Regions from separate parts of the Neobacillus sp. MER 74 genome, predicted to be linked through region 3. Evidence: predicted binding sites of a transcription regulator. Region 3 holds the regulator's gene; each other region holds the start of a gene.
The links. Region 3 encodes LexA, which represses DNA repair genes until DNA is damaged. Its sites were predicted from a motif close to CGAACATATGTTCG; they were not measured.
Positions count from the first base shown of each region.

Region 1: M3610_RS05400 (Y-family DNA polymerase) is a predicted target of LexA. The motif match lies at 657-670, and genes of this name have one in related genera.
Region 2: M3610_RS03410 (YhjD family protein) is a predicted target of LexA. The motif match lies at 1,505-1,518, and genes of this name have one in related genera.

Region 1 covers NZ_JAMAUV010000002.1:211,934-214,208, reverse strand. Annotated here, with positions in the region: gene M3610_RS05410 (SDR family NAD(P)-dependent oxidoreductase) at 1-330, shown strand, start outside; gene M3610_RS05405 (YqzH family protein) at 384-575, opposite strand; gene M3610_RS05400 (Y-family DNA polymerase) at 735-1,994, shown strand; gene M3610_RS05395 (YolD-like family protein) at 2,012-2,275, shown strand, end outside.
Region 2 covers NZ_JAMAUV010000001.1:687,818-690,092, forward strand. Annotated here, with positions in the region: gene M3610_RS03400 (TVP38/TMEM64 family protein) at 1-297, opposite strand, end outside; gene M3610_RS03405 (LCP family protein) at 339-1,274, opposite strand; gene M3610_RS03410 (YhjD family protein) at 1,545-1,910, shown strand; gene M3610_RS03415 (competence protein ComK) at 1,931-2,275, opposite strand, start outside.
Region 3 covers NZ_JAMAUV010000001.1:215,299-217,573, forward strand. Annotated here, with positions in the region: gene M3610_RS00985 (YneB family resolvase-like protein) at 1-376, opposite strand, end outside; gene yneA (cell division suppressor protein YneA) at 389-715, opposite strand; gene lexA (transcriptional repressor LexA) at 875-1,498, shown strand; gene M3610_RS01000 (DUF4257 domain-containing protein) at 1,698-1,988, shown strand; gene M3610_RS01005 (hypothetical protein) at 2,058-2,275, opposite strand, start outside.

The sequences.
Region 1 (2,275 bases), on a different contig from region 3:
GTCTACTCGGCCTCAAAGCATGCGGTTCTTGGTTACACCAACTCATTGCGGATGGAATTAGCAGATGTTAATGTACTTGTAACCTCTGTGAATCCTGGTCCAATCGCTACCAATTTTTTTAATATTGCCGACGAAAAAGGCACCTATGTTAAAAATGTGCAGAGATTTATGCTCAAGCCCGAGTATGTCGCCGAGAAGGTCGTTGACAGTATGCTGACGAAAACAAGGGAGATTAATTTGCCGCGTTGGATGAATATGGGGAGCGTTGTGTACGTACTATTCCCCCGACTGTTTGAACGGATTGGCAGACGGGCTTTTAATCAGAAATAAACAATGAAGTAGAAAGCCTCTCATCAGGGGCTTTTTTTGTTTTGATGGCATAATTAGCCTGTTAAAAATTCATACACTGTATCATTGATGACCTCGTATAAGTCTGCAGTTGGTTCGTCCTCTTTTAATTGGATAATTCGCTTTGTGAGCATCTCCAAATCCTTTTCACCAATAGGCATGGAGTCCGCTTCGTAATATTGTTTAAAACAATTTTTAATCATCTTCGCGACTAGTTTTTTATCCATAAACATGCACCTCACTCACATTATACTATTTTTTATCCAGTTTCCATAAATGAATAAATGCCGAAAAATTTCCATTGAATACGAACGCATATTCGCTTATGATAGTGAATATAATAAAAAGGAACGAATGTTCGATATTTAAGTTGTGAGGGATCAGTCATGGTGGATTACAGCGTACTGCCACAAAATAAAATTTTATGTGTGGACATGAAGAGTTTTTATGCCAGTTGTTCGGCTGTCATGCACGGCCTTGACCCAATGGAATGTTATTTAGCCGTTGTCGGTCAAAAAGAGCGGCAGGGAAGCATTGTCCTGGCTGCTTCACCGCGAATGAAAAAAGAATTTGGCATCAAAACGGGTTCGCGAATGTTTGAGATTCCCAATGACCCGAGGATTCAAATTGTGGAACCGAAAATGGCAACCTATTTGCGAATTGCGACAGAAATTTCGCGTGTATTTAATCGCTATGTTCCAAAAGAAGCAATTCATGTCTATAGCGTCGATGAAAGCTTTATTAAAGTGGATGGTGCGATGCAGTTGTGGGGGGATGCCCACACGATTGCCCGAAAAATAAAGAATGATATTGAACGGGAGTTTCAATTGCCATGTGCCGTTGGAATTGGCCCGAACATGCTACTGTCGAAGCTATGTCTCGACCTTGATGCCAAGAAAAAGGGAGTGGCCGAGTGGACATATGAAGATGTCCAAACCAAGCTTTGGAAGCTGTCTCCGCTTAGAGAAATGTGGGGGATCGGCAGGCGCGTGGAAAAAACATTAAATGGGATGGGCATTTTTACTGTCGGTCAACTCGCTCGCTATGATTTAGAAACGTTGGAAAAGAAATTTGGCATCATGGGAAACCAGCTTTATTATCATGCCTGGGGTGTTGATCTCTCTGAATTGGGTGCACCGCTTATTCAAGGGCAGATTAGCTTTGGAAAAAGTCAAATTCTGTTAAGGGACTATAAAGAGGAAGCGGAAATTAAGACGGTCATTTTAGAAATGTGTGAGGAGGTAGCAAGGAGGGCACGGACGCATCGAAAGGCAGGGAGAACGATTAGTCTCGGAGTCGGCTATAGCCAGGATGAATTTGGCGGCGGTTTTCATCGCTCGAGAACGATCGGACAGCCAACAAATGTGACGATGGAGCTTTATCGTGTTTGCCTTGAATTATTTCATGAGCATTATACCGGAAAGACGGTACGGCAAATTTCGATTGCCATCAGCAATATTGTTGACGACCTCGAGCTTCAGCTTGACCTTTTCGACATGGGTGCTTATAAGCGGCGTGAGCTTGGCTATGTGGTAGATACGGTGCGCAGACGCTTTGGCTCAGGTGCTTTGTTGCGCGCTGTTTCTTATACGGCAGCCGGAACGGCTAAACACCGGGCCACACTTGTCGGCGGACATAAAAGATAGGAAAGAAGGAGAGGGGTATGATTCGTGACCGCGGAAGAATCAAATGGACGTCGATGATGCTTCCAGAGCATGTGAAATTGCTCAGGGATTGGGTGAAGGAAGATCGGTATGAACAGAAACGAGAGATGGATGAACAGCAGCTGGAACTCATGAACGAGATTTTATCCGAAGCGATTGAGTATAATCAGTACGTAACAATTACCCATTACCGAAATCGGAACTATGAAATCGTGATTGGCAAAATCCATTACTGGGATGAACTAACCCAAAGGCTTCATGTA
Region 2 (2,275 bases), 470 kb from region 3:
ACGAACCTGAGGGTGCTTGGACAAGAAAGATAATAACTTTTGCTGCCCAAACTTTCTGATAAGTAAAAATACGAGCATAGCCCCCATACAAGCACCGAGCCATGAGTATAAAAATCCTAACCAAAGTCCAAAAGCACTGGCATTAGCCATTACAAATATAAACAATGGGAGAAACGGCAAAAATGCCTCAATGACAATAAGCATTATGCCAGGTATGGGGCCAAGGGCTCGGTATTCCCGAATTAAATTCATTATATGTTCAAGCGTAAACCATGCTCTTAATGATTCAATATCCATCCTATTTCTCCTCATTTTTTTACGAATTAGCAGTGTAAATATTACTTTGTGATAAATTGATGAAGTGCCTCTTTATTTTTTTCAACATTGATATCTAATACGGCTCCTTCTCCAGCTATACGCGCATCTGAATAGCTATTTTCAACAGGAATTCGTAACGTATCAATATTTCCACGATCATTTGAAAAGAAATCCTTCGCCATAAATGTTATGTCTGAAGTTTTCATATTTGTATTCACATAAGGAGTCACTACACCAATCAGTTTAGGGAGCTTTGGAATTGTTTGCAGTCCCATCAATTGATCCCCGATTGCCTTAACCGCCTTTTGTTGACGTTCTACCCTTCCAAAATCCCCGATAGCATCATGACGGTAGCGGACATAACCAAGCATTTCCTCTCCATTTAATTTTTGCAGACCTGGCTCTAAAGTTACATCAATATTTTTTGACATTTTTTTCTCTACATCGATTTCTACCCCATTTGGGAATGCTTCATCAATAAGTTGCACAAAGCCTTGAAAATCGACAATGACATAATATTGAAGGTCAATATCAAAATTGTGCTTAATTGTTTGCCTCATTAATTCTGGTCCACCGCGTGCGAATGCTGAATTAACTTTGTGTTTACCATGCCCTGGAATTTCGAGGTAACTGTCCCTCATAATTGAAGTTAATTTAAAGGTTCCTTTGTCTTCATTATAATGAACAATCATGATAGTATCTGCGCGAGACTTTTCTTTTCCTCTTGCATCACTGCCAAGCAAAAGGATATTCGTTCCCCCATACTGATCTTTTTGCCCTTCGAAGGTATAGACAATATTTGATGCGTTTTTATCAATTTTTTTTAATGATTGGTTAACGCCCTGCTTGTACTGAAAATAAGCATAGCCTGCAACTGCCCCAATTAAAAGTAAGAATATCAGTAACACTGATGGCCATCGTTTCTTTCTCTTCACTTGATGTTTATCAGATCTCATTTGATTATCACCTATTCATCCATGTTTTTTATGCTCCTATTTATAAGACTGTTTTTTCTTTTTAGGGGTTTCTTCATTTAATTCATTTTCCCCCATCAGATATCCTTCTATTAATAAAAACTTTCTCATATAACAACTGCAATTTTCAATAAATAAAACTCGACCAAATGACGAGTTTTGTTTATGTATAGTCCTATTGCTTTTAATGTTCCTTTTTTGTAAAATAAAAAAGAACATTTGTTCTCATAAAAGTGAAAGGTGTGGCTGAAAATGACCAGAATCCCCGAAGATGATCGAGACATAATGGAGAAGGCAATGTATTTGCCAATGGTTCTAATTATCTTAAACCGGGATTTATCCGTTGTCGAAAAGAGCCCTTTTAAACTCAAACAACCCTATTTAGATTTGATTGAGGAAACGATGAAGGAAATTCAGAAGGAATTGGCGGAAGTTAAACAATATATGAAAAAAAATAAACTTCAAGTAATTGAAAAAAAACGGGACGATGCTTTTACTTTATACAGGTTTATTTATAAAGGCTACGAAGAAAACCATAATTACTTTAACCCAAGGATACGTAATAAGGTCCAAGAAATAATGGAGGCCTACTTATTAAAAAAACATCTGTCCCGTTAATTGTATAGAAATAACCAACCTTATTTGGGACCCTTCGAATGGGCATCGTACTCTAGGGAGCTTTCCAGAGCATTTATTAACTGGGGTCCATTTGCTTTATTAGAGAACTTTCTCCCATTACTTTCTATTCTTTGCATGAGCTTTGTTTTTAATAATGACGTTCTTAACATCTGTCCTTCTATTGTACTTACCGGAACTGGAAATATATGTGATTGTTTGTTACGGAAAATGATCATTGTCTTTTGTGCGGCTACGCGGCGATAACATTCCACATGTTCAAATGCTATCCAAATACACTCAGGTTTTAACGGCGAAACTGTAGGAAAAAAATAGATGTGGTAAGTTGGTTCAATGATAATTGAAAG
Region 3 (2,275 bases):
CTTCCACCATGCCAACAATTTTTAAAACCATGGAATCTGATTCTGACAGCTGTAATTCTCCACTTTGAGAGATACTGTAAAGTTTAATATTTTCTTTTAAAATGCAGTGCAAAATCGCTATTTTAGCGTTACCTCTACCAAGTCGGGTTTCGTCCTGGATTAATACCGCATGAACTTGATCATCTTTAATACGCTCTAATAATTGAAAGATCCCTTCTCGGTCGAATTCGTAGCCACTTGCCTTTTCTTTAATTACACTATCAACTTCAAATTGATAGGAATGAGCAAGTTGTGTTAATTCCTCTTCTTGGCGCTTTAATGATGTTTCTTGTGTTTCTTTGTTGGTGCTGACACGGCAGTATATGATTGCTTTCATTGTTATTCCTTTCTATTCACTCACAGCACTAGCTAATTCTTGTGTTGTTAAACCCTTTTCGTTACTCACTGGAATGATAATTTCTTCACCAGGAAAAATTAGGTCTTCATCAATTTCATTATGCTTTTTTATCCAAGAAACAAATTCCTGGTTTGATAATGAATGTTGTTCGGAATATTGGTCAGAGATATCCCAAAGTGAATCCCCTTCTGAAATCGTAATCTTTAAATACTTATCTTGATCATTTGAATGATGTTGAAAAGATAATATGAAGGAAAGTGAACAGCTTAAAATAATTAGAATAATAGCATAGGAGTATTTGTTCCATAATTTTTTCATATAAAAAACACCTCTACTAAGAATATATGTTCGTTTTATTAATATGATTATAAATCGAACGTTTGTTTGTTGTCAACTATTTTTCGAACTTATGTTTGTATAAAAAATACGAACATGGTATAATAAAGACAACAAAAACCAGACGAGGTGGATTTTATCATGGCTAAAATATCAAAGCGGCAGCAGGATATATTAGACTTCATTAAAAGTGAGGTTAAGAGTAAAGGATATCCCCCTTCCGTAAGAGAAATTGGAGAAGCAGTTGGACTTGCTTCCAGCTCCACTGTTCACGGTCATTTAGCAAGGCTGGAAAGCAAAGGACTGATTAGACGGGATCCAACCAAACCAAGAGCAATTGAAATATTAGAAGCAGATGCTGCAGCACATATACCAAGAAATGCAGTTGTAAATGTTCCCGTGGTAGGTAAAGTAACTGCAGGATTACCAATTACAGCTATTGAAAATGTCGAAGAGTTTTTCCCGCTCCCAGAAAGTCTTGCACCTGCAGATGAACAGGTTTTCATGCTAGAAATCATGGGTGAGAGTATGATAGAAGCTGGGATACTAGATGGGGACTACGTCATTGTGAAACAGCAGCCAACCGCGAATAACGGTGATATCGTTGTAGCAATGACCGAGGAAGATGAAGCCACCTGTAAGAGATTTTTTAAAGAAAAAGATTACATACGCCTGCAGCCGGAAAATTCTACAATGGACCCTATTATTCTAAGGAATGTTTCAATTCTAGGAAAAGTTATCGGCGTTTATCGGCATATTCATTAATAGGGAGCTTGCACAACTGTGCATGCTTTTTTTATGTCACATTATTGGGAAAATTTTTCATTTTTATCATATCATGTATATTATATAGTGAAAATTCAGTATTTTTACTCATGTCCATGTTGTAAATGTTTGATATAATTGAACTACACCAAGATTTACCTTAGGTCCAAAAAATTAGGCTTAAGGAGGTTGAGAAACAGTGTTAGCCGACATTATTTTCTCTATTGTAATTGGTGGAACTGTTGGCATTGTTGGACATGTTCGTAAGAACGGAAAAATTATCATGCCAAGGAAAACAAAAAGATTCATTTATCTCGGCTTTTTAGAAGAGTTGCTCCTAGGTGCGGTTGCTGCGCTTCTCCTCGTTCTATATACAGCTCCAAATTCAACGGTTGAAAATATCCTTTTTTCAATCATCGCAGGAATTGGTGGTGATGCCGTTCTTTCTAAAATTAAGCTACTTAATCAGAGTGAAAAGAATAATGAATAAATCGAGAGAAACGCCATGATACTATTCGTATTAAGGCGTTTCTCTTACCAATGAAGACTGTTTATTTGATTATTTTGCTATCCGTGCCTGAATATCAGATAATTTCACCTTAAAAAACGCTTTGTAAACTTCTGTATCCGCTTCCTTAAATACGGAATGGCTCACATAATCTCCTTTTAACGTTCTACGTTCCTCATCAAATAGAAAACATTCCTGACCTTTGGCTCCTGACTCTAGCAAACTTAATATAAGGTCCGGTTTCTTATACGTCTTTTCACGAAGTATTT